Regions from separate parts of the Streptomyces sp. NPDC056503 genome, predicted to be linked through region 3. Evidence: riboswitches for the same ligand, from Rfam matches in the RefSeq annotation. Region 3 holds a riboswitch; each other region holds the start of a gene.
What was found. Region 3 has a riboswitch for thiamine pyrophosphate ahead of ACFQ8C_RS01470 (thiamine ABC transporter substrate binding subunit). Riboswitches for the same ligand answer to the same signal wherever they lie in the genome.
Positions count from the first base shown of each region.

Region 1: linked by a shared signal. The riboswitch ahead of thiO (glycine oxidase ThiO) and the one ahead of ACFQ8C_RS01470 (thiamine ABC transporter substrate binding subunit) in region 3 are both predicted to bind thiamine pyrophosphate.
Region 2: linked by a shared signal. The riboswitch ahead of thiC (phosphomethylpyrimidine synthase ThiC) and the one ahead of ACFQ8C_RS01470 (thiamine ABC transporter substrate binding subunit) in region 3 are both predicted to bind thiamine pyrophosphate.

Region 1 covers NZ_JBHTST010000057.1:31,537-38,609, reverse strand. Annotated here, with positions in the region: gene ACFQ8C_RS18940 (thiazole synthase) at 1-360, opposite strand, end outside; gene thiS (sulfur carrier protein ThiS) at 366-566, opposite strand; gene thiO (glycine oxidase ThiO) at 563-1,792, opposite strand; TPP riboswitch at 1,790-1,903, opposite strand; gene ACFQ8C_RS18925 (NAD(P)/FAD-dependent oxidoreductase) at 1,986-3,209, shown strand; gene ACFQ8C_RS18920 (Rv2175c family DNA-binding protein) at 3,353-3,718, shown strand; gene thiE (thiamine phosphate synthase) at 3,792-4,445, shown strand; gene metF (methylenetetrahydrofolate reductase [NAD(P)H]) at 4,596-5,510, shown strand; gene ACFQ8C_RS18905 (hypothetical protein) at 5,565-6,476, shown strand; gene ACFQ8C_RS18900 (phytoene desaturase family protein) at 6,514-7,073, opposite strand, start outside.
Region 2 covers NZ_JBHTST010000007.1:60,089-67,161, reverse strand. Annotated here, with positions in the region: gene ACFQ8C_RS03735 (metallophosphoesterase) at 1-576, shown strand, start outside; gene ACFQ8C_RS03730 (hypothetical protein) at 737-1,390, shown strand; gene thiC (phosphomethylpyrimidine synthase ThiC) at 1,454-3,244, opposite strand; TPP riboswitch at 3,239-3,389, opposite strand; gene ACFQ8C_RS03720 (YibE/F family protein) at 3,462-4,856, shown strand; gene ACFQ8C_RS03715 (SsgA family sporulation/cell division regulator) at 5,047-5,487, opposite strand; gene ACFQ8C_RS03710 (IclR family transcriptional regulator) at 5,626-6,390, opposite strand; gene ACFQ8C_RS03705 (DUF5326 family protein) at 6,677-6,895, opposite strand.
Region 3 covers NZ_JBHTST010000003.1:20,180-27,252, forward strand. Annotated here, with positions in the region: gene frr (ribosome recycling factor) at 1-14, shown strand, start outside; gene ACFQ8C_RS01460 (phosphatidate cytidylyltransferase) at 14-1,123, shown strand; gene rlmN (23S rRNA (adenine(2503)-C(2))-methyltransferase RlmN) at 1,203-2,309, shown strand; TPP riboswitch at 2,339-2,448, shown strand; gene ACFQ8C_RS01470 (thiamine ABC transporter substrate binding subunit) at 2,531-3,616, shown strand; gene ACFQ8C_RS01475 (ABC transporter permease) at 3,655-5,268, shown strand; gene ACFQ8C_RS01480 (ABC transporter ATP-binding protein) at 5,268-6,344, shown strand; gene ACFQ8C_RS01485 (hypothetical protein) at 6,329-7,073, opposite strand, start outside.

The sequences.
Region 1 (7,073 bases), on a different contig from region 3:
CTCGGCGGCGTCGAGGAGCTCCACCCCGTCGGGGAGGAGGGTCCGCTCGTCGGCGACCACCTCCAGCTTGATCCAGTCCGTGCCGAGGGCCTCCCGGGCCAGCCGGGCGGTCAGCACGGCCTCGCCCGCGGTGTAGCAGCCCGCCGTGTTCGGCAGCACGCGGATGCCGAGCCGGTCGAGGACGGACAGGACCGAGCCCTGCACGGTGGGGTCGAGGCGGCGCATGGCGACCGTGGTGAGCTCGGTGCCGCTCGCCACCAGGGAGCGCTCCAGGACGTCCAGGCTGGGGGCGCCGCCGGTGCCCATGATGAGCCGGGAGGAGAACTCCGTACCACCGAGGGTGAACACGTCGTCGGACATCGCGCTCAGCCCCCCTGCACCGCGGTCAGGACCTCGACCCGGTCGCCGTCGGCGAGCAGCGTCGCCGCCCACTCCCCGCGCGGCACCACCGTCTCGTTGACGGCGGCGGCGACTCCGGAGGGGGCGGTGGTGAGGCCGGTGACCAGGGCCTCCAGGGAGACGGGGGCGGCGAGCGCGCGCGGCTCCCCGTTCACGGACACGTTCATGCGGGCTGCTCCTGACGTACGGAGAGAGCGGTGGGGAAGCGGCGGGGGGAGAAGGGGCGCGCCTCGTCGGGGAGGAGGCCGGTGGTGAGCACCTCCGCCATGACGTCGCCGGTGACGGGGGTGAGGAGGATCCCGTTGCGGTAGTGGCCGGTGGCCAGGTCGAGGCCGGGCAGGGCGCTCGGGCCGAGCAGCGGCGCGTTGTCCGGGGAGCCGGGGCGCAGTCCGGCCAGCGTCTCGGTGAGCGGCAGCTCGGTGAGGCCGGGGACCAGCTCGTGGGCGTCGCGCAGCAGCTCGTACACCCCGCCCGCGGTCACCGTGGTGTCCCAGCCCAGCTCCTCGCTGGTGGCGCCGACGACCAGCTCGCCGTTCTCGCGCGGCACCAGGTAGACGTGGCTGCCGCGGACCACGGCCCGGACGGTGCGGGAGAGGAAGGGGGCGTACGGGGCGGGGATCCGCAGCCGCAGGACCTGGCCCTTCACCGGGCGGACCGGCGGCAGGACCGACGGCGGCACGCCCGCGAGGCGGCCGCTGAGGCTGCCGGCGGCGAGGACGGTCCGGCCGGCGGTCAGCTCGGTGCCGTCGCCCAGGACGACTCCGCGCGCCCGGTCGCGGACCACCGTGAGCCGCTCGGCGAGCGCCCGGTGGAAGACCACCCCGGCCCGCTCGCAGGCGGTGAGCAGCGCGGCGGCGAGCCGGCGCGGGTCCACCTGGTGGTCGCCGTCCACCCGGAGCCCGCCGCGCACGCCGGGCGCCAGCATGGGCTCCAGACGGCGGCACTCGCGGCCGCTCAGCCATTCGGAGGCGAGTCCGCAGCGGGTCTGGAGGGCGTGCAGCTCGCGCAGGTGGGCCCGGTCGTCGGCGTCGAGCGCGACGGCGAGCGTGCCGCAGGCCCGGTAGCCCACGTCGAGGCCGGTGGCCTCCTCCAGCTCGGCCACGAACGCGGGGTAGCGCTCGGCGGAGGCGAGGTTGAGCCCGAGCAGGGTCTCCTCGCCGTAGTGCAGTTCGGTGACGGCGGCGAGCATGCCGGCCGCGACCCGCGCGGCGCCGCCGCCCGGTGCGGGGTCGACGACCGCGACGGTCAGCCCGCGCAGGGCCGCCCGCCAGGCCGTGACGAGGCCGATGACGCCGCCGCCGACCACGAGGACGTCGGTGGTCGCGGTGACGTCGGTGGTCGCGGTGACGGTGCCGTCGTGGGTGCTGTCGTTGGTGCTGTCGGAAGAACGCATGGGCGTTCCCGCCCCTCCCTTCGCCGGCATGACCCGGATCAGGTTCGTACGGTCGGAGGCCGGCCAGCCTCCCTCTCAGCCCGGTGCGTCCGGGCTCCCGCGAGTGGTGTGTGCCCGCCACCCTAGCCCCCGTCGCCGGAGCGCCACAGAGGGCCTTCTATCTGACGATGTGTCAGATGCGTATGGTGGACGAGTGAGCGAGCAGAAGCAGAACCAGCGGCACGTCGTGATCGTCGGCGCGGGCATGGCGGGCGTGCAGACCGCCGTCGCCCTGCGCGAGCAGGGCTTCGAGGGCCCCGTCACCCTCATCGGCGCCGAACCCCACCAGCCCTACGACCGGCCCCCGCTCTCCAAGGCGGTCCTCCTCGGCAAGGCCGAGCACTCCGCCTTCGACGTCGACTTCGAGTCCCTCGGCGTCGACCTCCGCCTCGGCCTCGACGCGACCGGGCTGCGCCCCGCCGCCCGCGAACTCGTCACCGAGGAGGGGCGCTTCCCGTACGACGCCCTCGTCCTCGCCACCGGCGCCCACCCGCTCACCCTCCCCGGCACCGGGGGAGTCCCCGGCGTCCACCTGCTGCGCACCCTCGACGACGCCGTCCGCCTCGGCCCCGTCCTGGCCGGCGGCGGCCCCGTCGTCGTGGTCGGCGCCGGCTGGATCGGCGCCGAGTTCGCCACCGCCGCCCGCGAGGCCGGCTGCGCCGTCACCGTCGTCGAGGCCGCCGCCCTCCCGCTCGCCGGCGCCCTGCCCGACGAGGTCACCACCGTCATGGCCGGCTGGTACGCCGAGAGCGGCGCCGAACTCCTCACCCACGCGCGCGTGGCCACCGTCCGCCCCGGCGCCGTCGTCCTCGCCGACGGCCGCGAGCTCCCCGCCGACGCCGTCGTCGTCGGCATCGGCGCCCGCCCCGCCACCGACTGGCTCGCGGACTCCGGCATCGCCCTCGACCCGAGCGGCGCCGTCACCGCCGACGACCGGCTGCGCACCTCCCTGCCCGACGTGTACGCGGTCGGCGACTGCGCCTCCTTCCCCTCCGCCCGCTACGGGGAGCGGCTCCTCGTCCACCACTGGGACAACGCCCTCCAGGGCCCCCGCACGGTCGCCGCCGACCTCACCGGAGCCGACGGCCCCGCCCCGGAGCCGTACGACCCCGTCCCGTACTTCTGGTCCGAGCAGTTCGGCCGCTTCGTCCAGTACGCCGGCCACCACGCCGGCGCCGACGCCCTCGTGCGGCGCGGCGACCCGGCCGGGGCCTCCTGGTCGGTGCTCTGGCTGCGCGGCGGGGTGCCGGTCGCGCTCCTCGCCGTCGGCCGCCCCCGCGACCTCGCCCAGGGCCGCAAGCTCATCGAGGCCGGCACCCCCCTCGACCCCGAGCGCGCCGCCGACCCGGCCGTCCCGCTGAAGTCCGCGGCCCGGTAGTCCGTCCCTTCCGGGTCGGCCGGGAGCCCGGCGGGATCCGGAAGGGACGGCCGGGGCCGTCTCCCGCCCGGCGCCACCCCCGTACGGAGGCGTCGGGGCGGGCCCGACTACCGACTGTCGGTCCCGGATGGCAGGCTTGTCCCGTGACCGAGATTGACGCAAACATCGATGCTCTCGTCCCCGCCTGGCTCTACCTCCCCGACATCGCGGAGATGCTCGACGTCGAGGTGACGCGGGTGCGGCAGCTGGTGAAGGAGGGCCAGCTGATCGCCGTGCGCCGCGGAGAGAACAACGCTCTCCAGGTGCCCGCCGCCTTCATCCAGGACGACAAGGTCGTCAAGGGCCTCGCCGGGACCCTGACGCTCCTGCGGGACGACGGCTTCTCCGACGAGGAGATGCTGGAGTGGCTCTTCACCGCCGACCCCACCCTGCCCGGCACCCCCGCGCAGGCCCTCGGCGAGAATCGCGGCACGGAGGTGAAGCGCCGCGCCCAGGCGCTCGCCGTCTGACACACCGGACCACCACCGCCGGCGCCGCGGCCCCACGCCGCGGCACCGGCGCCACCCGACGGGGGGAACCACCATGCCCACGCCTCGTGAGCAGCTCGCCGACGCCCGGCTCTACCTGTGCACCGACGCCCGGAAGCGCCAGGGCGACCTGCCCGCCTTCCTCGACGCCGTGCTCTCCTCCGGCGTGGACATCGTGCAGCTCCGCGACAAGGGCATGGAGGCCGGCGAGGAGCTGGAGCACCTCGCCGTCCTCGCCGAGGCCTGCCGCCGCCACGGCAAGCTCCTCGCCGTGAACGACCGGGCCGACGTCGCCCACGCCATCGGCTCCGACGTCCTCCACCTCGGCCAGGGCGACCTGCCCGTCCCCGCCGCCCGCGCCATCCTCGGCGACGAGGTCCTGATCGGCCGCTCCTGCCACGCCGAGTCCGAGGCGGCCGCGGCCGCCGCCGAACCCGGCGTCGACTACTTCTGCACCGGCCCCTGCTGGCCCACCCCCACCAAGCCCGGGCGGTACGCTCCCGGCCTCGACCTGGTGAGGTACGCCGCGGGGCTCGCCCAGGACCGCCCCTGGTTCGCCATCGGCGGCATCGACGAGACCAACCTGGACCAGGTCCTCGACGCCGGCGCCCGCCGGATCGTCGTCGTCCGCGCGCTCACCGAGGCCGACGACCCGGCCGCGGCCGCCGCCTCCCTCGCCAAGCGCGTCCGCGAGCGGGCCGACGCCTGACCCGACCGGTTCCGAGGGGAAGCCGCCACCCCCGCCCTGTGGGGACGGGGTGGGGAGGGGGCGATTCCGGCGTCACCCCGATGTCCGAAAAGTTGTCCAGAACGCGGACGCCGTTTCCGCGCTCACCTGGACCCCGTCTAACCTGCCGGTATGGCCCTTGGAACCGCTTCCGTCCGTACGGACCGCGCCCGCACGGTCCGCGAGATCCTCGCCGCCGGGACGTCGTACTCCTTCGAGTTCTACGCGCCCCGGACGGCCAAGGGCGAGCAGGTCCTCTGGAACGCCATGCGTCGCGTCGAGGCCGTCGGCCCCAGCTTCGTCTCCGTGACCTACGGCGCCGGCGGCTCCACCCGCGGCGGCACCGTCAAGGCCACCCAGAAGATCGCCTCGGACACCACCCTCACCCCGGTCGCCCACCTCACCGCCGTCGACCACTCCGTCGCCGAGCTGCGCAACGTCCTCGGACAGTACGCGGACGCCGGCATCCGCAACATGCTCGCGCTGCGCGGCGACCCGCCGGGCGACCCGCTGGGCGAGTGGGTCGAGCACCCCGAGGGCGTCCAGTACGCCGCCGACCTCGTGCGGCTCATCAAGGAGTCCGGCGACTTCTGCGTCGGCGTCGCCGCCTTCCCCGAGATGCACCCCCGGTCCGCCGACTGGGACACCGACATCCGCCACTTCGTCGACAAGTGCCGGGCCGGCGCCGACTACGCGGTCACCCAGATGTTCTTCGACCCCGAGAACTACCTGCGGCTGCGCGACAGCGTCGAGAAGGCCGGCTGCGAGACCCCGATCATCCCCGAGGTCATGCCCGTCGTGAACGTGAAGACCCTCGACCGGCTGCCCCAGCTCAGCAACGCCGCCTTCCCCCCGGATGTGAAAGAGCGCATCCTCGCGGTCAAGGACGACCCCGCCGCTGTACGCTCCATCGGTATCGAGTTCGCGACGGAGTTCTGCGCGCGCCTGCTGGCCGAGGGTGTACCCGGACTGCACTTCATCACGCTCAACAGCTCCACCGCGACGCTCGAGATCTACGAGAATCTCGGACTGCACCAGCAGTCCTGACCGGTCGTACCCGCCCCGACCCGCGGCGGTGGCCGTAGAGAGGGGCGGCGGGGCATGGGGTGGACGGTCCTCTACATCGCTTTCGGCCTGGTGGCGCTCTGGCTGCTCGGCGAGGTGCTCCTCCAGTACAAGGCGCGGCTCCGCTGGCGGCTCCTCGCCTTCTGCGGCTTCCTCGGCGTGGTCGCCGGCGTGCTGCTGCCCTCGGTGGCGGTCATCATCGCCGGCGCGGTCGCCTTCGCCGTCGGCCAGACCTTCGTGACGCTCTCCTTCCGCCGGGGCTTCTCCACCGGCTGGGCCGTCGGCGGCAGCCCCGGCGCCAGCCGCCGCCGCAAGGCGGGCCCGACCCCCGAGGCCGGCCCGACCCTGGAGGTCTCCGGCCTCTCCTACGAGTCCCACGAGGGCCCGGGCGGAGCCCCTGCCCCCGGCCCCGACGCCGAGGAACTGCGCGCCGGAGACGAGCCCGCCCCCGTCTACGAGCCGCAGCCCCTGCCCGAGGACACCGGCCAGTACGGCGTCTACGGAGGCCACGACCAGCAGCAGGGCTACGGGCAGCAGCCCGGTTACGAGCAGCCCGGCTACGAGCAGCAGCCCGGCTACGACACCACCGGTTACGACACCGGAGGCTACGGCGCCGGTTACGCCCCCGCCGCCGCCCAGGACACGCCCGCGTACGACACCTACGCCACCGGCTACGAGCAGCAGCCCGGCTACGACTACGGCACCGCAGGCGCCCCGCAGCAGTACGCCGCCTACTCCGACCCGTACATCGGCCCGGGCACCGACGGCCAGCAGTACACCTCGTACTACGGCGACTCCTACGCCCCCTCGTACACCTACGACACCCCGCCCGGCGGCGTCTGGGTCCCGCAGCAGCGCGACACCGACGAGCAGCCGCCGCAGGCGTACACCCCCGGGCAGTACGGCTACGAGCAGCACCCGGACGAGCAGTCCCAGTACCGCTACTGAGGTCCCGGCAGGGCGCGCCCCGGCCGGCCGGGGCGCGTCACCGCGAGCCGCGGAACTCCGCGCCCTCGACGATCAGCCCGGCCACCAGCGCGCCCGACATGCCCGCGTGGGCGAGCCCGCCGCCCGGATGCGACCAGCCGCCCGCGAAGTACAGCCCGGGCACCGGGGAGAGAGTGGCGGCGGGCAGCCACCGCCCCCGGGCGTCCGCCAGCGCCGGACCCGGCACCTCGGGCGTCCCCGTCGCCTCCCGCACGTCCTCCGGGGTGCGGACCACCTGCCAGAGCAGCCGCTCGGCCAGCCCCGGCACGGCGTGCCCGGCGGCCTCCACCATCCGCCCGGCGAGCCCCGCCCGGTCCTCCTCCGGCGCCAGGTCCACGCGCGCGGAGACCGTCACCGACTCGTGGTCGGCGTCGGGCCGCAGCGCCGGGTCGTCCGGCCGCAGCACCGTCACCGTGGGCCGGGCGCCGTCCCCGTGGACGACGGTCCGGTGCGCGGCGCCGTCCTCGCGGGCGCCGCGGAGGGCCAGCAGGACCGTCAGCCGGCCGGTGCCGTGCCGCTGGAAGGCCGGCCACTCGTCGGCGCGCTCCCACGGCAGCA
Region 2 (7,073 bases), on a different contig from region 3:
GAGCTGCTCCTCATCGGCGCCAAGCGCTTCGGCGACACCCCCGTCAACTCCGGGGCCGGCACCGCCACCTTCCAGGCCGCCTGGCTGCTCAACGGCGGGCAGAAGCACGACATGGACCGCCTCCAGGACGTCCACCTCCAGTGGATGTCCCGGCTCGACGCCGTCGTCCGCGAGGACGACCACCTCCTGCTGCACTCGGACACGACCGCGTACCTGGAGTACGGCCAGACGATCGAGGACGTCAACGACACGGTCCACGAGGTCCTCACGCGCAACGACGCCGACGAGGTCTGGGACCTCTTCCGCAAGTTCACCAAGCGCTTCGCCTTCCGCGACGAGGGCGGCCCGCAGGCCGTCCAGGAGCTGCTCGGCACCTACGGCGGCTCGCGGATCGTCCACGGCCACAGCCCGATCCCGTACCTCCTCGGCCAGGTCGGCACGGAGGACGGCGAGGAGGACTCGCGCCCGGTCGTCGACGGCCCGCACGTCTACGCCGAGGGGCTCGCCATCGCCATGGACGGCGGCGTCACCATGGCCGGAAAGCTGCTGGTGGTCCAACTCCCCCTGGGGGACTGACTCTCACCCTGTGCGTCCGGGGCGGGCGAATTCCGGAAACCCCCTGTCAGCGCGCACGGTCGCGGCCCTACCATCGGTCTCCCCAGCTAGCAGGCTCTCCTCCGCTTCCGCCCGGACCGCCGTTCTCCACGGCCGGTCCCGGCCCACCGAGCATCGGGGGATGCACATGAACGTGGCTCCGCACCTGCTGACCGAGGACCGCGCCGAGTACGAGCGGGTCCTCGACGACGCCTTGCGCACCGCGCCGGAACGGCCGGAACTCGCCGGAACGGGCACACGGCTGACCGCCGCCCAGCTCCGCGCGATGGCACTGAACGCGACAGCGCTGATCACCGCGGCGGCGGCGAGCGAGTACGAGCACTTCACCAAGGTCCGCGAAGCGGACCGCGCCGCCTCCAACCGCCCCCGGAGCCCCGCCCCGGACGAGTCGCCGGGCGCCGTCGCGGTCCTCACCGTCCTCGTCCCGGTGCTCGCCGGCACCGCCGCGGCGATCTTCCTCCTGGTCGGCGCGGTGGTCAGGTGGCTCGCGCCGGACGCCGCCCTCGGCACCACGCTGCTCACCGCCGGCCTGGTCTTCGGCGCCCTCGCCGCCGCCGGTCTGCTCTGCGCCGGCGCCGGCCTCCTGCTGACGGCCCTCCGCAACAGCCCCGCCGAGACCGGCGTGCCCGACGACGAACTCACCCGGGCCCGCGCCGCCTGGCGCCACGCCCTCCTGGAGCGCGGCGTCATCCCCTTCCTCCAGGCCGCCCTCACCGCCACCGACCCCGACCCCGACCCGGTACCCCCGATACCTCCGCCGCCCCCGGCCCCCTGACGCACCGCGGCCCGCGATCCCCCCGTGGACCGCGGGCCGGGGTGCGGCGCGTACGGCGGACCGCTACTCCGCCAGGGGCAGGTAGACCCGGTTGCCGGAGGCGGCGAACTCCGCCGACTTCCCGGCCATGCCGGCCTCGATCTCCTCCTGGGTGCCGCCGTGCTCACGGCGGATGTCCTGGGAGATCTTCATCGAGCAGAACTTCGGACCGCACATCGAGCAGAAGTGCGCGGTCTTCGCGGGCTCCGCCGGCAGCGTCTCGTCGTGGAACTCACGGGCGGTGTCCGGGTCGAGGGCCAGGTTGAACTGGTCCTCCCAGCGGAACTCGAAGCGCGCGTCGGAGAGGGCGTCGTCCCACTCCTGCGCCCCCGGGTGCCCCTTGGCGAGGTCCGCCGCGTGGGCCGCGATCTTGTACGTGATGACACCGGTCTTCACGTCGTCGCGGTTCGGCAGGCCCAGGTGCTCCTTGGGCGTGACGTAGCAGAGCATCGCCGTGCCCCACCAGGCGATCATCGCCGCGCCGATGCCGGAGGTGATGTGGTCGTAGGCGGGCGCGACGTCCGTGGTCAGCGGGCCGAGCGTGTAGAACGGCGCCTCCTCGCAGATCTCCTGCTGGAGGTCGATGTTCTCCTTGATCTTGTGCATCGGGACGTGCCCGGGGCCCTCGATCATCGTCTGCACGTTGTGCCGCTTGGCGATCGTGTTCAGCTCGCCGAGCGTGCGCAGCTCCGCGAACTGGGCCTCGTCGTTGGCGTCAGCGATCGAGCCGGGCCGCAGTCCGTCGCCGAGCGAGTAGGTGACGTCGTACGCCGCCAGGATCTCGCAGAGCTCCTCGAAGTGGGTGTAGAGGAAGTTCTCCTTGTGGTGCGCGAGACACCAGGCCGCCATGATCGAGCCGCCGCGCGAGACGATGCCGGTCTTGCGGCGCGCGGTGAGCGGCACGTACGGCAGGAGCACGCCGGCGTGCACGGTCATGTAGTCCACGCCCTGCTCGGCCTGCTCGATGACCGTGTCCTTGTAGATCTCCCAGGTCAGCTCCTCGGCCTTGCCGTCGACCTTCTCCAGGGCCTGGTAGAGCGGCACGGTGCCGATCGGCACGGGGGAGTTGCGCAGCACCCACTCGCGGGTGGTGTGGATGTTGCGGCCGGTGGACAGGTCCATGACCGTGTCGGCGCCCCAGCGGGTCGCCCAGGTCATCTTCTCCACCTCCTCCTCGATGGAGGAGGTGACCGCGGAGTTGCCGATGTTGGCGTTGACCTTCACCAGGAACCGCTTGCCGATGATCATCGGCTCGATCTCCGGGTGGTTGACGTTGGCCGGCAGCACCGCGCGGCCCGCCGCGATCTCCTCGCGGACGACCTCGGGGGAGACGTTCTCCCGGATCGCCACGTACTCCATCTCCGGGGTGATCTCCCCCCGGCGGGCGTAGGCGAGCTGGGTCACGGCCTGGCCGGCGCGACCACGGCGGGGCAGCCGCGGGCGGCCCGGGAAGACCGCGTCGAGGTTCTTGAGCCCGCCGCCGCGCGGCGAGGTGTGCTTGATGCCGTCGTCCTCGGGGCGGGCCGGACGGCCCGCGTACTCCTCGGTGTCGCCGCGCGCGATGATCCAGTTCTCGCGGAGCGGGAGCAGTCCACGGCGCACGTCGGTGTCGACCGCGGGGTCGGTGTACGGACCGGACGTGTCGTACAGCGTCACGTCCTTGCCGTTGGTGAGGTGGACCTGACGGACCGGCACCCGGAGGTCCGGGCGGGAGCCCTCGACGTACCCCTTGTGCCAGCCCGGCGTGCGCGCGCCGTTCGAGTCGCTCTGGTCGTTCTGGTCGGAGGCAGGCGTGCGTGCGTCCTGAATGGTCATGAGACCGAATCTCCCTACGCCGGCATTACCCGGTAACAGGTTCGGCGGTCGGCGCAGCCTCCTCCCGTACGTACGTCAGTCAGTACGCGCGTACGGTGATCAGCGCCCTCTCAGCCCGGTGCTCCGAGCTCCCGCGTGTGCAAAGGTGTCACGAGGCTAGCGCCCTCCCTGGCGTGCTGAACAGTGGGCCCCCCACCGTTCTTGCGATGATCGGGCGGTGACTTCCTCACAGCAGTCCCCCGATCCGCACGGCCATGAGCACGGGCACGGCGCCGGTTCCGGCGCTGGTCAGCACGGTCCGGGCCATGGCTCCGGCCACGGCTCCGGTCATGGGCACAGCCACAGCCACGGGCCCGCCGCACCCGTCTCGCGCCATCTGCGAAGAGTCATCGCGGCGGTCCTCATCCCCTTCGCCACCGCCGTGGTCGTCGGTCTCGTGGTGCTCTGGCCCGGTGGCACGCCGGCCCACGAGCGGACCGGGGTCGGCTTCGACCGGCAGACCGAACAGGGCGAGGTCGTGGCGGTCGAGCAGGTCGACTGCCGGGACGTGAACGCGGCGCAGGTGCCGCCCACCGGCGATACCTCCACCCCGCAGGGCCGCGAGGCGGTCAACGGTCAGCAGGGGCAGTGCGAGAAGGCGACGATCGAGGTCACCAGCGGTCCGGACAAGGGGCGGCGGTTCACCGAGATCGTGCAGCCGGACGCCCCGCGCCAACTGGAGGAGGGCCAGGGCGTGGTGGTCGCCTACGCCCCCGACGCCCCGAAGGACCTGCAGTACTCGGTGACGGACGTGAACCGGAAGGTGCCGATGGCGGTCCTCGCCGGCATCTTCGCGCTCGCGGTCGTGCTCGTCGGGCGGATGCGGGGCGTGATGGCCCTGATCGCGCTCGCCGTGAGCTTCCTGGTGCTCACCCTCTTCATCCTGCCCGCGATCCTGGAGGGGTCGAACCCGCTGGTCGTGGCCGTGGTCGGGTCGAGCGCGATCATGCTGCTCGCGCTCTACATGTGCCACGGCCTGTCGGCCCGCACCTCGGTCGCGGTCCTGGGCACGCTGATCTCGCTGCTGCTGATCGGCCTGCTCGGCTCCTTCTTCATCGGCTGGGCCTCGCTCAGCGGCAACACCGACGACTACACCGGACTGATCCACGGTCTCTACCCGGAGATCGACATGTCCGGCCTGCTGCTCGCCGGTGTGATCATCGGTTCGCTCGGTGTCCTGGACGACGTCACCGTCACCCAGACCTCGGCCGTCTGGGAGCTCCACCAGGCCGATCCCGGCATGGGCCCGCGCGCCCTCTACCGGGCCGGGATCCGGATCGGCCGCGACCACATCGCCTCGGTGGTCAACACGCTGGTCCTGGCCTACGCCGGCGCCGCGCTCCCGCTGCTCCTGCTCTTCACCATCGCGCAGAGCAGCATGGGGACGGTGGCCAACAGCGAACTGGTGGCGCAGGAGATCGTCCGGACACTGGTCGGCTCGATCGGTCTGGTCGCCTCGGTACCGGTGACGACGGCACTCGCGGCGCTCGTGGTGTCGGCCGACCGTCCCTCGGCGGAGCAGGCCGGCAGCCGGGCGGCGGGCCGCGGCGGACGGCGGCGCCGCGCGAAGTGACGCGCGCGCGGCGGCCGTACGGCATCAGGCCTCGCAGGCAACCGTACGGAGCGGAACGCCGGTGTCAGGCGTGCGGAGGGGGCGCCGGTGTCGGCTGTACGGAACGGGCCCCGGCGTCGACCGTACGGAACGGGTGCCGGCGTCAGGCGTACGGAGGGGGCGCCGGCGTCAGGCGTACGAAGGGCGTCGGTCAGGCCGGGCCGGCGCTCTCCTCGGCGAGGATCCGGCCGAGCGCGGCCTCCAGGCTGTCCTCGAAGTCGCCCAGTGCCTGTTCCTGACCGAGCGGCACCAGCTTGTCCGTGCGGTCGAGGAAGGCGACCAGCGGCGGGGCGCTGGCGCGGAAGAGGGCGCGGTCGCCGCCCACCTGGAGTCGGATGGAGACGTCCGACAGGCCCTCGGGGTCGGTCGGGGCGATGTGGACGTCACCGTCGCCGCTGGGGCGGTTGATCCCGTCGAGCAGCAGCTCCCTGCCGAACGCCCAGGTCACGGGTGCGTCTCCGGGAAGGTGGAAGGTCATCCGCACCGCGTAGGGATCCCGGGTCTCGTATCGCAGTTCGACTGGGATCTTGAAGGAGAGCTCCTCGGAGACGAGGAAGCTCATCAGGACCTCGGCCTGAACCGACTCTCGCATCATGTACCCCGCAGTAGATGGAGCAGTTGTGTAAACACAGCTGCTGAAAGCTGTGACCGAAACGGCCAGGAATGATCCCCCGTGGCCCTCTTGACGCAATCGTGCTGTACGCGCTAGCGGATCACAAGGAGTGATTTTTCAGATACTGATAGAGAACGCGAGTGAACTGAAGAGGCTTCCGATCTCCGTACGTAGCCGCTCGACTGCTGGGAGCAACCGTTCTTCCTGGTGAAGCGGTAGAGAAATGGCCAGAGCGGCCGCTGTAGAGCCCGCCGTGATGGGGATGGCCGCGCAAACCGTGCCGAGCGCATATTCCTGCCGCTCCACCAGGGGTTCCATTCGCCCCAAACCGCCCAAACGCTCCAAAAGCATCCGCCGGTTACGCACCGTGTACGGAGTGATGGCTTCCACCGGGTGGCGGTCGAGGTGGTCTTGACGAGATTTCAGATCGAGTTGACTCAGCAGACACTGTCCGATCGCGTGGGCGTGTCCGGTCTCCCGGAAATCGGCCCACTCCTCCACCGCGGGGGAGTTGGGGGTGTCCGCCACGGAGACCAGCTCGATCTCACCGTCGCGGTAGAGCGCGAAATAGACCGGCACACCGATCTCGTCCCGCCAGTGGGCAAGGGAGTCTTCGATCTTGGTGCGACGATTCTGCACAGCTCCGCCGCCGGCCAGCCGGGCGGCTGCCTCGCCGAGATAGAACGCACCCTTGTCGCGGAGCAGATAGCCCTCGTGCGTCAGGGTGCGGAGAAGGTGGTACGTCGTGGGCAGCGGAAGGCCCGTCTCCCGGGCGAGCTGCTTGGCGGGGGCACCGTCCGCGTGGGAGGCCACGGCCTCCAGAAGTCTCAGCGCCCGCTGCACCGAGCCGATCAGGGTCGGCGCAGCTGTCTGCGTGGCCATGGCCAAAGGTCACCCCCAGGCGTGACAACGGATGCGCTGCATCCGTTCGCGGGGGCCGCCCCCGCGCACCCGCCGGGCCTGGGACACCGATGGGGTCCGATGGACGGACCCCTCAGGGACGAGCGGGAAACCGCTGGTCTGCCGGAGATCTACGCCCGTAGTCCCCGGCTCGGCGGAGATCTGCCACTCTAGTGGCTTGTCCTCGCCCCCCACCCTGTTTCCACCAGCGCGTTCCCTCTGCCGGGCTAACGCCCGGCAGACGCTGAATACCGATCAGTAGCTTGTGCTACCAGTCGCGATCCGACTTCGACGGGGTGCCGAACTTCCGTACGGCGTAGATGAGTCCGGCCACCAGCGCGACGAACAGCAGCACCTTGAACAGCAGGCCGATCACGAAGGTGAGGACGCTCGTGATGAATCCGCCGAAGACAAGCAGGACCAGGGCGGGTATCGCGATCCACTTCACCCACCACGGCAGCCCCGCGAGAATCTCCTGTACGGCCATGGCTCTCTCCTTCGCTCTCGACGCCCCGTCCGGAACCCTCTGTCCCCGACACCTCAAGGCTAGGCGGGGACCCCAGCCCGACGGGGCCTCGGAGGCCCGGGCTCTCCCCTGATCCAACCCCTAGGGGAACCAGGGGTTCAGCCCCGAGAGCCGGGGGTCCGGCCCCGGCGGCGGAGCG
Region 3 (7,073 bases):
TCCTCGAGGTCTGATGAACGACTCATCCTGGGGGGCGCCGGCGGCCGGTTCAGGTCTCGGCGGACCCGACCAGGGGCCTGCCCCGGCGGGTCCCGCCCGCGATCGGCACCAGGCGGCGCAGACTCGCCCCATGCCCATCGTGCCCGACGTTCCCGCCGGCGGATTCCAGGACGGACACGGACGGGGGGCTGCTCACCCGAGCGGTCCCCTGTTCCGTGACGAGACCCCGAACGAGCACCCGCAGGAGCCCATGCCCAGCCCCGTCCCGCCTCCTCCGCCGTCCACGGCCCCCGCGCCGCGGCAGAAGAAGAGCGCGGGCCGGGACCTGGGTGCCGCGATAGGGGTCGGCGTCGGTCTCGGGGCCGTGATCATCGCGTCGCTGTTCATCTGGAAGCCGGCCTTCGTCGGCGTGGTGGCGGTGGCCGTGGTCGTCGGCCTGTGGGAGCTGACCTCCCGGCTCCAGGAGCGCAAGGCGATCAAGGCGCCGCTGGTGCCGCTCGCGGTCGGCGGTGCGGCCATGGTCGTCGCCGGCTACGTGCGGGGCCCCGAGGGCGCGTGGGTCGCGATGGCCCTGACGGCGCTCGCGGTCCTCGTCTGGCGGATGACGGAACCCCCCGAGGGGTATCTGAAGGACGTCACGGCGGGGGTCTTCGCCGCGTTCTACGTGCCGTTCCTGGCGACCTTCGTGGCGATGCTGCTGACCGCCGACGACGGGCCGTGGCGGGTGCTGACCTTCCTGCTGCTCACGGTGGTCAGCGACACCGGGGCGTACGCGGTGGGCTGGCGCTTCGGCAAGCACAAGCTGGCGCCGCGGATCAGTCCGGGCAAGACCCGCGAGGGTCTGTTCGGCGCGGTGGCCTTCGCGATGGCGGCCGGCGCGCTGTGCATGCAGTTCCTGATCGACGACGGCACCTGGTGGCAGGGGCTGGTCCTCGGTCTCGCGGTGGCGGCGAGCGCGACGCTCGGCGACCTCGGCGAGTCGATGATCAAGCGGGACCTCGGCATCAAGGACATGGGGACGCTGCTCCCCGGGCACGGCGGAATCATGGATCGCCTGGACTCGCTGCTGCCGACGGCGCCGGTGGTGTGGCTGCTGCTGGCGCTCTTCGTAGGAACGGCTTGACCTGCGGTTTCCAGGGGAAGGGCCCGTCATCCACAGGATGGCGGGCCCTTCCTCGTATCTCTGCGACACTGGTATCACCATGCCCAAGCCCGGAGAACTCACTTTCGTCGCCCCGCGCGGAGCCAAGAAGCCGCCGCGGCACCTCGCCGACCTCTCGCCCGCCGAGCGGAAGGAGGCCGTCGCCGCGATCGGCGAGAAGCCCTTCCGCGCCAAGCAGCTGTCGACGCACTACTTCGCGCGGTACGCGCACGACCCCGCCGAGTGGACCGACATCCCGGCCGCCTCGCGGGAGAAGCTGGCCGGGGAGCTGCTGCCCGACCTGATGTCGGTGGTGCGGCACATCTCGTGCGACGACGACACCACTCGCAAGACCCTGTGGCGGCTGCACGACGGCACGCTCGTCGAGTCCGTGCTGATGCGCTACCCGGACCGGGTGACGATGTGCATCTCCTCGCAGGCCGGCTGTGGCATGAACTGTCCGTTCTGCGCGACCGGGCAGGCCGGTCTCGACCGGAACCTGTCGACCGCAGAGATCGTGCACCAGATCGTCGACGGCATGCGCGCGCTGCGCGACGGCGAGGTGCCCGGTGGGCCCGCGCGGCTGTCGAACATCGTCTTCATGGGGATGGGCGAGCCGCTCGCCAACTACAAGCGGGTCGTCGGTTCCATCCGCCGGCTGACCGATCCCGAGCCCGACGGGCTGGGGCTCTCGCAGCGCGGGATCACCGTGTCCACGGTCGGGCTCGTGCCGGCGATGCTGCGCTTCGCCGACGAGGGCTTCAAGTGCCGGCTCGCGGTCTCGCTGCACGCTCCGGACGACGAGCTGCGGGACACGCTGGTGCCGGTGAACACGCGCTGGAAGGTGCGGGAGGTGCTGGACGCGGCCTGGGAGTACGCCGAGAAGTCCGGCCGCCGGATCTCCATCGAGTACGCCCTCATCCGGGACATCAACGACCAGGCGTGGCGCGGCGACCTGCTGGGCCGGCTGCTCAAGGGCAAGCGGGTGCACGTCAACCTGATCCCGCTGAACCCGACGCCGGGCTCGAAGTGGACCGCGTCGCGGCCGGAGGACGAGAAGGCCTTCGTGGAGGCCATCGCCCGGCACGGCGTGCCGGTGACCGTGCGGGACACCCGGGGCCAGGAGATCGACGGCGCCTGTGGGCAGCTCGCGGCCGCCGAACGCTGACCTTGTACCCTGTGCTCGAACACACCTGCATATTCCGACAGGGGAGCGCCACAGCGCTGAGAGTGCGGTAACCGTAGACCGCAGACCCTCTGAACCTCGCCCGGGTCATTCCGGGTAGGAAGTTCGGTCGTAACTCGAGCTGTTGCGCCCTGCCCGCGTCCGGTCTCCCCGGGCGCGGGCAGGGCCGCGTCTCTTCCTGGTCCCACCCAGGAGGACATCACATGAACACCAGGAAGGCCGCCGCCGTCGCGCTGGTCGCGGCGCTCGGCGTCACGAGCCTCGCCGCCTGCTCCACCGAGTCCGTCCGCGAGGCCGCGGGGAAGTCCGGAGAGCCCGCGCCGAAGACCGTGACCCTCGTGAGCCACGACTCCTTCAACGCCTCGAAGGAGGTGCTGGCGGAGTTCACGAAGCAGACCGGCTTCACCGTGAAGGTGCTGAAGGCCGGTGACGCGGGCGAGGCCGTCAACAAGGAGATCCTGACCAAGGGCTCCCCGCAGGGCGACGTCTTCTTCGGCGTCGACAACACCCTGCTCTCCCGCGCCGTCGACAACGGCATCTTCGAGACGTACGAGGCGAAGGGCGCGGACCGGATCCCGGCCGGCTTCAAGCTCGACAAGCGGGTCACCCCGATCGACACCGGCGACATCTGCGTCAACTACGACAAGAAGTACTTCGCCGACAAGAAGCTGGCGCCGCCGCAGTCCTTCGACGACCTGGCGAAGCCGGAGTACAAGGACCTCCTCGTGGTGGAGAACCCCGAGCGGTCCTCCCCGGGCCTCGGCTTCCTCCTCGGCACCGTCGCGAAGTACGGCGACGCGGGCTGGCAGGACTACTGGTCGAAGCTGAAGGCGAACGGCGTGAAGACCGTCGACAGCTGGGAGCTCGCCTACAACCAGGAGTTCTCCGGCTCGGCCGGCGGCAAGGAGGCCAAGGGCGACCGCCCGCTGGTCGTCTCCTACGCCTCCAGCCCGCCGGTCGAGGTGCTGTACGCCGAGCCGCAGCCGAAGGAGGCCCCCACCGGGGTGTCCACCGGCACCTGCTTCCGGCAGATCGAGTTCGCCGGTCTGCTGAACGGGGCGAAGAACCCCGAGGGCGGCAAGGCGCTGATCGACTTCCTGGTGTCGAAGAAGTTCCAGGACGACATGCCGCTCCAGATGTTCGTGAACCCGGTGGCGAAGGACGCGACCCTGCCGGAGCTGTTCACGAAGCACGGCGTGGTCGTCGAGAAGCCGGAGACGATGGAGCCGGAGAAGATCGCCGAGAAGCGCGAGGCGTGGATCCAGCAGTGGTCGTCGCTCCTCAAGTGAGGCGTGGGGTGAAGGGGAGCGCGGCGCGGCTGGGGCTGATGGCCCTGCCCGTCGCGTTCTTCGCGTTCTTCTTCGCCTGGCCCGTGGTCTCGATCGTCGAGCGCGGGCTGCGGCCCGACGGCGCCTGGGACCTCGGCGCGATCGGGACGACGCTGGGGCGCTCCGACATCCTCGACGTGCTCGGCTTCACCGTGTGGCAGGCGGTCGCCTCCACGGGGCTGACGCTGCTGGTGGCGCTGCCGGGGGCGTATGTCTTCGCCCGCTTCGACTTCCCCGGCAAGGGGGTGCTGCGGGCGGTCGTGACCGTGCCGTTCGTGCTGCCCACGGTGCTGGTCGGCACGGCGTTCCTGGCCCTGGTGGGCCGGGGCGGCTTCACCGACGAGCTGTGGGGGCTGCGGCTGGACAGCTCCGTGTGGGCGATCCTCCTCGCGCACGTCTTCTTCAACTACGCGGTCGTCGTCCGGACCGTCGGCGGGCTCTGGGCGCAGCTCGACCCGCGCCAGGAGGAGGCGGCGCGGGTGCTCGGCGCGTCCCGGTGGACGGCGTGGCGGGCGGTGACGCTGCCCGCGCTGGTGCCGGCGGTGTCGGCGGCGGCGCTGATGGTCTTCCTCTTCACCTTCACCTCCTTCGGCGTCGTGCAGATCCTCGGCGGGGACGCGTACACGACGCTGGAGGCGGAGATCTACCGGCAGACGGCCCGGCTGCTCGACCTGCGGACGGCCGCCGTGCTGACGCTGGTCCAGTTCGTGGCGGTCGGTGTGATCCTCGCCGTGCACGCCCGGACGGTACGGCGGCGGGAGACGGCGCTGCGGCTGGTCTCCCCGGAGCTGACCGCGCGCCGGCCGCGCGGTGTCGGGCAGTGGGCGCTGCTCGGCGGGGTGCTGGCCTCGGTGGCGGCGCTGATCCTGTTGCCGCTGGGGGTGCTGGTGGAGCGTTCCCTCGCCACGCCGGAGGGGTACGGGCTCCGCTACTACCGGGCGCTCGGCTCGCTCGACGAGGCCGGGACGTTCCTGGTGCCGCCGCTGGAGGCGGTGGGGAACTCGCTGCGGTACGCGGTGGTGGCCACGGGCATCGCGGTGGTGATCGGCGGGCTCGCCGCGGCGGCGCTGACGCGGCGGGCGGGGCGGCTGGTGCGGGGCTTCGACGCGCTGCTGATGCTGCCGCTGGGGGTGTCGGCGGTGACGGTCGGTTTCGGGTTCCTCATCACGCTGGACGAGCCGCCGTTCGACCTGCGGGCCAGCTGGATCCTCGTGTCGCTCGCGCAGGCGCTGGTCGGGGTGCCGTTCGTGGTGCGGACCATGCTGCCGGTGCTGCGGGCGGTGGACCAGCGGCTGCGGGAGGCGGCGGCGGTGCTCGGCGCTTCGCCGTGGCGGGCCTGGCGCGAGGTGGACCTGCCGCTGGTGCGGCGGGCGCTGCTGATCGCGGCCGGGTTCGCCTTCGCGGTCTCGCTCGGGGAGTTCGGGGCGACCGTCTTCATCGCCCGTCCCGACAACCCGACCCTGCCGGTCGCGGTGGCGCGGCTGCTCGGCCGGCCGGGCGAGCTCAACTACGGACAGGCGATGGCCCTGTCGACGATTCTGATGGTGGTGTGCGCGGTCTCCCTGCTGCTGCTCGAACGGCTGCGGACCGACCGGACCACCGGGGAGTTCTGATGCTGACCCTTGACGGAGCGACGGTACGGTTCGGGGCGCGGGCGGTGCTCGACGCGGTGGACCTGGAGGTCGCCGAGCACGAGATCGTGTGCGTGCTGGGGCCGAGCGGGTCCGGCAAGTCGACGCTGCTGCGCGCGGTCGCCGGGCTCCAGGCGCTGGACGAGGGCCGGGTGCTGCTCGGTGGTGCCGACCAGGCGGGGGTGCCGGTGCACCGGCGCGGGGTGGGCCTGATGTTCCAGGACCACCAGCTGTTCCCGCAGAAGGACGTCGCGGGGAACGTGGCCTTCGGGCCGCGGATGCACGGCGTGCCGAAGGGGGAGCGGGCCGCGCGGGTCGAGGAGCTGCTCGACCTGGTCGGGCTGCCGGGCGCGGGCCGGCGGTCGGTCGCCGCGCTGTCGGGCGGCGAGCAGCAGCGGGTGGCGCTGGCGAGGGCGCTGGCGCCGCGCCCCCGGCTGCTGATGCTGGACGAGCCGCTGGGGCAGTTGGACCGGGGGCTGCGGGAGCGGCTCGTGGTGGAGCTGCGGGCGCTCTTCGGGCGGCTCGGCACGACGGTCCTGGCGGTCACCCACGACCAGGGCGAGGCGTTCGCGCTCGCGGACCGGGTGGTGGTGATGCGGGACGGGCGGATCGTGCGGTCGGGGACGCCGGTGGAGGTGTGGCAGCGGCCGGGCTCGGAGTTCGTGGCCCGGTTCCTCGGTTTCGAGAACGTCGTCGCGGCGACGGTGTCCGGGGCGGTGGCGGAGACGGTGTGGGGCCGGATCCCGGTCCCGGACGGTTCGCCCCAGGGGGAGCGGACGCTGCTGGTCCGCCCGGCCGGTGTCCGTGTGGCGGGCGAGGGCCTGGCCTGCCGGGTCGAGTCCCGTACCTTCCGGGGCCGGCACGTCTCGGTGGTCCTGCGGCCGGCGGACGGTCCGCCGCTGGAGGCGGAGGTCCCGCCGCGGGAGGTTCCGGAGGAGGGCGCGGAGGTGGCGGTGGCCTTCCGGGCCGCGGAGGTCGTCGTGCTGGACGGGGGCGACGGAGGCGACGGGGGCCGTGGTGGTCACGGGGACGGCGGGGCCGGTCAGATCCGGTCGTAGAGGGCGCGCAGCCAGGGCTGCCGGACCTCGGGCATCCGGGACAGGGTCCAGCGGAGGGTGTGCCGGTCGGGGCCGCGGAGTCGGCCGGGGCGGTCCGGCAGCGGGTAGTCGTCGCGGAGCACGCCGGCCGGCGGCCGTCCGGAGAGCGGCATCGGGGAGGTCTCGGCGGGGAGCGCCAGGCCGGCCCAGAGGCGGGCGGTCACCGGGACCGCGACCGGGGCGTCGGCGGGCCGGGCGGGCGGGGCTTTCGGCGGGGTCGGTTCTCCCGTGCGGCGGTCGGCCGGTACGAGGACGACGTCGGCGCGGTCCTCGGGGAGGTCCGGGGCCGCGAGGGCCACGCGGCGGGTCGGCGGGCCCGCCGGGAGGAGCCGGGTCAGCTCGCGGCCGAAGAGTTCGGCGACGGGACCGGCGGGGAGGGCGAGGGGCGCGCCTCCGGAGGCGGCCAGGAGCCGGGCCAGGGCGGCGCCCGCGGCGGCCGCGAGGCGCAGGTCGCCCCGGTCGGCCTCGTCGGAACCGTCGTAAGGGGGCCGGTCCGGCGGGGGCGGCGCGGGTGCCGGGACGTCCAGGGGGCGGCGGACCACGGCGCCGGGGGCGTACCAGACGGTCTGCCAGAGTCCGCAGTCGTCCTCCCGTGAGCCGACGCCCAGGCCGCAGCCGGCGCACACCAGGTTGGGTTCCTCGCCCGCCGCGATGCCCAGGCAGTGGCTCTCGCACCGCTCGGGGACCAGC